DNA from 3 places in the Blastomonas sp. 34TW genome. Region 1 is predicted to be linked to each of the others. Evidence: riboswitches for the same ligand, from Rfam matches in the RefSeq annotation. Region 1 holds a riboswitch; each other region holds the start of a gene.

The links. A riboswitch is a leader RNA that binds a small molecule or an ion and turns the genes downstream of it on or off. The one in region 1 is predicted to bind cobalamin.
Region 2: it holds a riboswitch for cobalamin, as region 1 does, so the genes downstream of both, OPU69_RS10215 (TonB-dependent receptor plug domain-containing protein) here and cobW (cobalamin biosynthesis protein CobW) in region 1, are expected to answer to the same signal.
Region 3: it holds a riboswitch for cobalamin, as region 1 does, so the genes downstream of both, OPU69_RS18510 (TonB-dependent receptor plug domain-containing protein) here and cobW (cobalamin biosynthesis protein CobW) in region 1, are expected to answer to the same signal.

What each region holds. Positions count from the first base shown of each region.
Region 1 is NZ_JAPFGW010000019.1:9,107-12,381, forward strand. Features, by position in the region: gene OPU69_RS18025 (HoxN/HupN/NixA family nickel/cobalt transporter) at 1-927, shown strand, start outside; cobalamin riboswitch at 1,014-1,241, shown strand; gene cobW (cobalamin biosynthesis protein CobW) at 1,424-2,476, shown strand; gene cobN (cobaltochelatase subunit CobN) at 2,487-3,275, shown strand, end outside.
Region 2 is NZ_JAPFGW010000006.1:218,295-221,569, reverse strand. Features, by position in the region: gene OPU69_RS10220 (thiolase family protein) at 1-1,026, shown strand, start outside; cobalamin riboswitch at 1,103-1,291, shown strand; gene OPU69_RS10215 (TonB-dependent receptor plug domain-containing protein) at 1,443-3,275, shown strand, end outside.
Region 3 is NZ_JAPFGW010000021.1:620-3,894, reverse strand. Features, by position in the region: gene OPU69_RS18510 (TonB-dependent receptor plug domain-containing protein) at 1-1,347, opposite strand, end outside; cobalamin riboswitch at 1,563-1,805, opposite strand; gene OPU69_RS18505 (hypothetical protein) at 1,863-2,324, opposite strand; cobalamin riboswitch at 2,542-2,784, opposite strand; gene OPU69_RS18500 (hypothetical protein) at 2,897-3,275, shown strand, end outside; gene OPU69_RS18495 (DUF7146 domain-containing protein) at 3,209-3,275, opposite strand, start outside.

The DNA of each region.
Region 1 (3,275 bases):
CAGCCGTTAATGCTCGGCACCGCTGTGCTTGCCTGGGGGCTGGGCCTGCGTCACGCGGTTGATGCCGATCATATTGCGGCGATTGACAATGTGACCCGCAAGCTGATGCAGGACGGGCAGCGCCCGGTTTCGGTCGGATTCTGGTTCGCGATCGGGCATTCCGGAATCATTGCCATAGCATCGATCATCATTGCGGTGACGGCCAGCGCGCTGTCGCAGTTCGGCGCCTTCAAGGAAATCGGTGGCGTGATTGCAACCGTGATTTCCGCGCTTTTCCTGTTCACGATCGCCGGCATGAACCTGGTCATCCTGCGCTCTGTCTGGCGGACTTTTGCCCATGTTCGTGCAGGCGGCAGCTATGCCGAGGACGATCTTGATCTGCTATTGGGTGGGCGCGGTCTGCTTTCCAGACTGTTCAGGCCGATGTTCCGCCTCGTGAACAAAAGCTGGCATATGGCCCCGCTGGGGTTTCTGTTCGGGCTTGGGTTCGATACAGCAACCGAAGTTGCCATTCTGGGCATGTCGGCCAGCCAGGCCGCCGATGGCCTGTCGATCGGGACAATCCTGGTCCTGCCCGCCCTGTTCGCGGTCGGTATGGCCCTCATCGATACGGCGGACGGCGTGGTGATGCTGGGCGCTTATGAATGGGCCTTCGTGAAGCCGATCCGCAAGCTCTACTACAACATCACCATCACCCTGATCTCGGCCATCGTGGCGATTGTCATTGGTGGAATCGAAACGCTGGCCCTGATTGGCGACAAGCTGGCCCTTACGGGTGCGCCATGGCGGATCGCCATTGAACTGGGTGAAAATTTCAATGGTCTGGGCTTCGCCATCATCGGTCTTTTCGTGTTCTGCTGGCTGGCGAGTTACGCGATCTATCGATGGAAGCGGTTCGATGAAATCGAGGTTTCGGTCGGTGCCTGACCGTCCACGTTGCGTGAAGCAACATCATCAATTGGCTTGGCTGGCATTTTCGTCTAGAGCGCGCGGTGAAGGATCGGGGTAACCCGCCCTTCAATGATCGCGCCGGTGCCCCGCAAGGGGCTTAATCGGGAATGCGGTGCGGGAGCGTGCTCCCAAATCCGTGGCTGTCCCTGCAACTGTAAGCGGATAGCGCGATGCACATGCTCCTGAATTCAGGAGCAGCCACTGGGCAGCGCGCAAGCGCCAAGTCTGGGAAGGCGTGCATCAAGCTGTGACCCGCGAGCCAGGAGACCTGCCGGCGCACCGGTCGCTCTTGCCTGATCCAGGGGATGGTCACGGCACGGTAACTCTCCGTCTGAGCGACGAAGCTGTGTGGCTGGGGCTGCACGGGTTGCGTGGTTACGGGTGCTTTGTCGCGCCCGCCCGTCGTCGCGCGCCGACCGGACTTGTCCGGCAAGCCCCGCCGTGTCTCGCTCTGGCGCGCGGGGAAGTTACTATGCCAGACCTGTCCAAGGCGTCCCTGTCCAAGGTGCCGGTCACCATCATCACGGGCTTTCTGGGCGCGGGGAAAACCACGCTCATCAGCCACCTGATCCACAATGCCGGTGGCCGCAGGCTGGCCGTGGTGGTCAACGAATTCGGTTCGCTGGGTGTGGATGGCGAGATTCTGCAGTCCTGCGCCATTCCTGATTGCCCGGCGGAAAACATCGTAGAGCTGGCCAATGGCTGCATCTGCTGCACCGTGGCGGACGATTTCATCCCGACGGTGGAAAAGCTGCTGGCGCTTGATCCGCGCCCCGATCACATCCTGATCGAGACATCGGGTCTGGCGTTGCCAAAGCCGCTGCTCAAGGCGTTCGACTGGCCTGCGATCCGCAGCCGGATCACCGTGGACGGCGTGCTGGCGCTGGCCGATGCCGAAGCGGTCGCGGCAGGCCGGTTCGCGCCCGATGTGGCAGCGCTTGACGCCCAGCGCGCCGCCGATCCGAGCATCGATCACGAGACGCCGCTGTCGGAAGTGTTCGAGGATCAGCTGGCCTGCGCCGACATGATCCTGCTGACCAAGGTCGATCTGGCCGGACCCCAAGGCGTAGCCGCCGCGCGCGCGATCATTGCGGCAGAGCTTAGTCGCCCGGTTCCGGTGATAGAACTGACCGAAGGCGTGGTCGATCCGCGTGTGATCCTGGGGCTTGATGCCGCAGCCGAGGACGACATCGCCGCGCGCCCATCGCACCATGATGGTGAGGATGATCACGAACACGACGACTTTGACAGCACCGTTATCGAATGGGGCGAGATCGCCGATCCGGCGGCGCTGGTCGCGCGGATCGAGACGCTGGCCCGCGATCACCATATCCTGCGCGTAAAGGGCTATGCCGCCGTTGCGGGAAAGCCGATGCGGCTGCTGGTGCAGGCGGTGGGCGCGCGGGTGCGGCACCAGTACGATCGCCCGTGGCGCCCTGACGAGCCGCGCCGCACCACGCTGGTCGCCATTGCCGAGCACGATCACGTCGACGCCGATGCCATTCGCGCGGTGCTGCTGGCGTAAGGCGCGGGCCATGCACGTCATTTTCCGCGAAACGCACGGGATGGAGGAAACCGCCGTCCCGCAGGATCTGGGGCAAGAGCCCGCGGATCTTGTGGTCCTGTCCTTTTCGGACAGCGATCTGGGGGCGTTCGCGGCGGCATGGCATCAGGCCCGTGCAGACGATGCGACATTTCCTTCGCTGCGGCTCGCCAATCTGGCGGCGCTGATGCATCCGCTGTCGGTCGACACGTATGCCGAGCGGACGCTGTCGGGCGCAAAGGCGATCCTGATCCGGCTGATCGGCGGCACGCCCTATTGGAGCTACGGGCTGCAACAGGTCGAGGCGCTGGCCCGGTCGCGCGGGATCGTGCTGGCCGTGCTGCCCGGCGACGGCTTTGAGGATGCGCGGCTGGATGCGGCCTCGACCGTGCCGGTGACCGCGTTGCGCGAACTTGCGCAGTGGTGCGATGCTGGCGGTGCAAGGGCGGCGCAGGCGGCGCTTGCCGCGCTGTCGCAGCTGGCGGGGCTGATTGATGCCCCCGCCCGGACATTCGATCCGCTGCTGATGGCGGGAGGCTGGCATCCCGGCCGGGGCGTGATCGATCTTGAAGCCTTTGCGCGCGATCCCGCAAGGCCGCTGGTCCTGATCGTGTTCTATCGTTCTTACCTGACCGCCCACGATCTGGACCCGTTTGCCGCCCTGCATACCGCGTTCGAGCAGCGCGGTTTCGATGCATTGTCGATCTTCGTCCCCTCGCTGAAAGCCCCGCAGGTGCGCGAACAGGTGGACCGCTGGGTGCGCGGGCTTGGCCCGGCAGCG
Region 2 (3,275 bases), on a different contig from region 1:
TATATGGGTTGCGTGCTGCCGGCTGGGCTAGGCCAGGCCCCGGCGCGCCAGGCCGCGCTCAAGGCCGGCCTGCCGCAATCGGTCGAGGCGACCACGGTCAACAAGATGTGCGGCAGCGGCATGCAGGCGACGATCATGGGGGCAGAGGCGCTGGCCTCGGGCTCGGTCGATCTGCTGGTGGCAGGTGGTATGGAGAGCATGACCAATGCGCCCTATCTGCTCACCAAGCATCGCGGCGGCGCGCGCATTGGCCATGACCGGGTGATGGATCACATGTTCCTTGACGGACTCGAGGACGCGTATGAACCCGGCCGCGCGATGGGCAGCTTTGCCGAGGAAACCGCAGGCGAATATCAGTTCACCCGCCAGGACCAGGACGATTATGCCATCGCCTCGCTGACCCGCGCACAGAAGGCGCAGAGCTCGGGCGGCTTCGACCGCGAGATCGTCCCCGTCGAGATCACCGGCCGCAAGGGCACCGAGACGATCGACAAGGACGAACAGCCGCTCAAGGGCGACGCGTCGAAGATCCCGAGCCTGAAGCCGGCGTTTGCCAAGGACGGCACGATCACCGCTGCCAATGCCTCGTCGATCTCCGACGGTGCAGCGGCGCTGGTTCTGACCCGCCAGAGCGTGGCCGACAGGCTGGGCCTCAAGCCCGTCGCGCGGATCGTGTCGCACGCCGCCCACGCGCACGCGCCGGCGCGCTTCACCACCGCGCCGGTCGATGCCAGCCGCAAGGCGCTGGAAAAGGCGGGCTGGAGCGTCGACGATGTCGACCTGTTCGAGGTCAACGAGGCGTTCGCCTGCGTGTCGATGATCGCGATGCGCGACCTCGGCATCCCGCACGACAAGATCAACGTGCATGGCGGCGCGACCGCACTTGGCCACCCGATCGGCGCGAGCGGTGCGCGAATCATCGCCACGCTGGTTTCCGCCCTGCAGACACATGGCGGCAAGCGCGGTCTCGCATCGCTCTGCATCGGCGGCGGCGAGGCGACGGCGGTTGCGGTCGAGCTGATCTGATCCCCTGAAGCCCGGCCTGTCAGCAGGGCAGGCCGGGGCTTTTGTAAGGCCGGATTGACAAGCCTGCCCAAATCCAGCAATTGCGCATCCAGATGGTTCCTCCCTTAGCCGGGGGGCGAAGAGGGAAGCCGGTGCAAATCCGGCGCTGTGCCCGCAACTGTCAGTCGGGAGCCGACGGCCACTATGTCACTGGGAGCGATCCCGGGAAGACGGCCCGAGGCGATGATCGACGAGCCAGGAGACCTGCCATCGCGTCGTTCATCCGGGGGCCGGGTCCAGCCTGTTCGGATGGGAAAGTTTTTTCCTTCGTAACGACATGCCACAGGCCATAGTCGCGTCCGGGAGCGATCCCGGCGGGCCTTAATGTCGTTCATCTGCCCTTCCGCTTCGGCGGCGGCTGGGGCTGAGGGAAAACCGTGTCCAAATTCATCCGCAGTTTCACCGTGTCCGCGCTTGCTCTGGCCGTGGCCACGCCGCTCCATGCGCAGTCTGCCACCGACGACCAGGACGACGATATCGTCGTCTCCGCCAGTCGCATCGTCCAGAAGCGGAGCGAGACCGGCCAGTCGATCACCGTGGTCGACAAGGAAGAGCTCGACCGTCGCCAGACCCAGGTGCTGAGCGACGTGCTGCAGACGCTGCCCGGCATCAGCGTTGCGCGCAACGGCGGCCCCGGCGGCACCACCAGCGTGTTCATCCGCGGCGGCGACAGCTCGCAAACTCTGGTGCTGGTCGATGGCGTCCGCATCAACGATCCGTCGTCGCCCTCGGGGGCGTTCGATTTCAGCTCGATCCTCACCGGCAATATCGGATCGGTTGAGGTGCTGCGTGGACCCAATTCGGTGATCTGGGGCAGCCAGGCGATCGGCGGCGTCATCAACATTACCACGATCGAACCGAGCGAGGGGCTGCAGGCCAATGCGCGCGGCGAATATGGCTATCGTGACACCGGCCAGCTTGTCGCCAGCGTCTCGGGCAAGACCGGAATCGTTTCGGGGTCGCTGGGCGGCAGCTACTTTCGCACCGATGGCATTTCCGCCTGGGATGAGCGGCGCGGCGCGACCGAAAAGGACGGGTTCGAGAACCTGACGCTCAACGGCAAGCTGCGCGTCGCCTTCAGCGATGCGATCAGCCTCGACCTGCGCGGCTTCTATACCGATGGCGAGACCGAGTTCGATAATCCGCCTGCCGATACGCTGCCGGTGACCGACAACCGCCAGTTCGTGGGCTATGCGGGGCTCAATGTCGCGCTATTCGACGGCCGGTGGCGCAATCGCTTTGCCTATACCCGCACCGACATCAAGCGCATCACCACCGATCCCACCCCCGGATCGTTCAACCCCGCACGAGCCAAGGGCACGCTCGACCGATTCGAATATCAGGGCGTTGCCGATGTTGCCGACGCGCTAACCCTGGTGTTCGGCGTGGAGCACGAACAGAGCGAGGCGAGCACCTTCTTCCCCTCGTTCAACACTGCGCCGGATGTCAGTGACGTGCACATGACCAGCTATTACGGCCAGGCCATCGTGCGACCGCTCAAGGGGCTGACCGTCACCGGCGGCGTGCGCGTCGACGACCAGCAGGTGTTCGGCAGCAAGACCAGCCTGGGCGGCAATATCGCCTATACGCCCAATGACGGCGATACCGTGATCCGCGCGACCTATGCCGAGGGTTTCCGCGCCCCGGCGCTCAGCGAGCAACTCGCCGCATTCGGCAATCCCGATCTGCGCCCCGAAACAGCGCGCAGCTATGATGCGGGGATCGAACAGTCGCTGATCGACGGCAAGCTCCGCGCGCAGGCGACCTGGTTCCGCCGCAATACCGAGGACCTTATCGTCTTTTCTTCGGCGACGTTCAGCCTCGAGAATATTGCGGCGGCGCGGGCGCAAGGCGTGGAGCTTGGCCTGTGGATGCAGCCGGTGCCCAATTTCACCGTGCAGGCACAGTACAGCCTGGTCGATACCGAGAACCGCTCGCGCGAAGCGGACTTTTCGGGCCGGGTCAATTTCGGAAACCGGCTCGCGCGGCGCGCCAAGGACAGCGCCTCGGTGCTTGTCGACTGGAAATCCCCCTGGGGGCCGGCGCTGGGCGCGACCTTCCTGATGGTCGGCGACACGTTCGACGATGTCGCCAACACCGTGCGGCTCGACAGCTATGTCCGCGTCGATCTGCGCGCTAGCTGGAGCATCTCGGACAATCTGGAAGTCTATGGCCGGGTCGAAAACCTGTTTGACGAGGCGTACCAGACC
Region 3 (3,275 bases), on a different contig from region 1:
GCCAATATAGCGGCCATCGGAAAATCCATAGAGCTCGAAATAGCCCGGATTCTTGACCCCCGTTCCATAGGCACCGCGAACACGGGTACCAGTCGGGAGCGAATAACTGCCTTGAACCCGCCAAGTTGTGGGGTCATCAAAGCGATCATTTTCGTCATGGCGGATCGATGCACCAAAAGAGAATGCGTCGTTGATCAGCAGTTCATACTGCCCGACAATCCCGACATTGTCGGTCGATCTTTTTCCCTGAAACGCGAAGGATGACGGTGTGGTGTTCTGGAATTCTTCGCGCTCGACGTCGATTGCGGCGGTCAGGCGATGCCGGATGGCGTCGGTGCCCAGCCGCAGGCTCGATTCGAACGAGCCTTTGTAGCGGTTACCCTTGTTGCCGTAATCGAAGCCCGCAGCGTCGAAGCCCTTGCGCTCGCTCAACGCGACTTGCCCTGTCACTGCGTTCGTCCAGCGGCCGTCGAGCCCGATCAGTTCAGCTCTCACAAGACCATAGAAGGCCTTGTTTCTGAAGAACACGCCGGGGCTGTCGACGGTGAATCCGAATAGCGGGCTCGCCGGATTGTTCTCGCTGTTGTTGGTATCGGCTTCCGTGAAGCTGTAGCGGGCAACGCCGGTCAGTTTGAAGGTTTCGGACGGCGACCAGATGAGCTTGGCCGAAAGGCCTGCGATGTCGGAGCCGACATCCCTGCTGCCATTTCGTGCCGTGGGATAGCCGCCGGTGTGATAGTAAGCGCCAGACACAGCATAATCGAGATCGCCAGACACTCCGCCAGCACGCGCGCTTCCGGTGAAGGTGTTGAAGCTGCCGCCCTCTGCGCGCAAGCTGACCCCCGGAGCCTCCTTCCCGGTCAATGTCAGATACTGGATAACGCCGCCGATCGCGTCCGAACCGTAAAGCGAGGACTGCTGCCCTCGCAGGACTTCAACGCGGGCTTCGGGATCGGCAATGAGAGTGGCGAAATCGAACTCGCCAAAATACGGGTCCGAAGCTTCTATACCGTCAATCAGAACGAGGACGTGGTTGCCCTCGGAGCCGCGAAGCCGGAGCTGGGTGAGGCCGCCAGCAGCGCCGGTGCGGCTCACGGCAACGCCCGGCACATCGCGCAGAATGTCCGAAACAATCCGGGTCTGGCGCTGCTCCAACGCTTCGCTGTCCAGTACCGTCACCGACGCACCGAGCTTGTTTACGGCCACGGCCTCACCGGACCGTGACGCCGTCACGACAATGGTTTCTCCGCTGTCATTGGTTGTAGGCTGTCCCGGGTTCGACTGCGCGAAGGCCGGGCAGCTGGCTAGCGCCAGCGCAAACGTGGATACGAGAACAGGTTTCTTCATCGGGATACCCCCTTGGTGCCGAGCAACTGCGCGACGAAAAGGGGCAACCGGATCCATCAACTCCCAAGGCGAGTCGGGAGAGCGCACGAACGGTCGGCCAGGCCAACGCGAGTGGGCACAATTCACCCGCGCAGGACTAACCCTGCGGCCCCAGCCGCAATGGTTCGTCGCTCAGACGGAGGTTACCGTGCCATGGCCATCCCCTGGACCGCAGCAAGAGCGACCAAACGCCGGCAGGTCTCCTGGCTCGCGGGTCATAGCTTGATGCACGGCCTTCCCAGGCCGCGCTTGGACAAGCGTAAGGCCCAGTGGCTGCTTCCGCCCGAAGGTGGAAGCGATGTGCATCGCGCTCGCCGCTTACAGTTGCAGGGACAGCCTCGGATTCGGATCAGCCAAGGCCGCTCCTCACCGTGTTCCCGAATTAAGCCCTCTCGGGCACCGGCGCGATCTGTTGACAACGGTCTTAAACCGTTGACGTTGATCCACTAGTCGAAAGTCGCCCGAAAGCCAATCCCTTAACGACTGGCATCGGAACGACGCCAAGCCTCAACGATGGCAGGATTTTCAAGCAACCGTTCCACCGCATCCACATTATAGGTCGCGAGCGAAATGAGGTTGTCCCCTCGGCGTATTTTGGATGTCCCGGAAATTTGCAGTCGGCCATCTTTCGACCACCGGTTGCGTTCGGCGGGGGTGAGCGACAACAGCTTCTCAATCTGCTTGAGACTAAGGGGTTTCGAAGCGATCCGGCGGAGCCTGTCGCGAAGCTCATCGACAAGCATTTCAGCAGAGCCCAACTGATCGGGTTGAAATCTGCAAACTCTTCCGGGTTTGTCGATTGCGCTGCCACTCTTCGCCATGAGTAGCCGCATGGTAGCGTCGCGCTCGCCCTTATGGACCACAAGGCCAATCGGCATCGGCCCATCGAGGTCTACCTCTACGACCAAATGGTCATTGTCTTTCTTGAGGGTGACCAAGCGGCGGATTGCCATAACGTCAGGCACTATATGACATTTGCATTGCAGGTGTCTCCGGTCCGGACGCCACGAACCAAGACCAAGTCGCCACGTGAGGTGGTCAGCAGCTTTCTCCTGGCGCGCGCCCGCAGCGCCGGGGCCGCTGAAAGACCCAGTCACATCGATTCGTCGCTCAGACGGAGGTTTACCGTGCCATGGCCATCCCCTGGACCGCAGCAAGAGCGACCAAGCGCCGGCAGGTCTCCTGGCTCGCGGGTCACAGCTTGATGCACGGCCTTCCCAGGCCCCGCATGACTTAGCGTCCGGCCCAGTGGCTGCTCCCGCCCGAAGGTGGAAGCGATGTGCATCGCGCTCGCCGCTTACAGTTGCAGGGACAGCCTCGGACTCGGATCAGCAAAAGCCGCTCCTCACCGTGTTCCCGAATTAAACCCTCTCGGGCACCGGCGCGATCTGTTGACAACGGATTTTAACCGAAGTCAGCGGCAGTATAATTGACATACAGGATAAAACCAAGCTGTGTCTTGAAGTGATAGCGTTTTCCTTTGGCCCCATCACCGAAAATCCGAGATTTCATGGGCAAATGGTTCGCCATAAATCGAATTGACGCGATTGATAATCCCGCAAGCTTTGTAGTGGGAAAGATGCAAGTAATCGGTCTGCGTAGTTTCGCTGCACTGCTTGAAACGGGTTCCTCAATGGACCGATCCGTTTTCTATGATGGTGTGGCCTATGAACTTCGACGGCGGAAGTCGGAACTGCATATCGATGCTGAAATTCGACCGGCAAGTTTGCGGTATGTTTCCGAATGGCTCGTTCAACAGCTTACAGCGTTTGTCGGTGCCTCGCGCCCGATCTTCATCGCCGACACTCAGCCTGATGTTCATTTAACGGATATGGCTCTGAGCTTCTGCCCAATCGTGGAAAGGCCTTGGCGGCGGATCACGCAAGAGC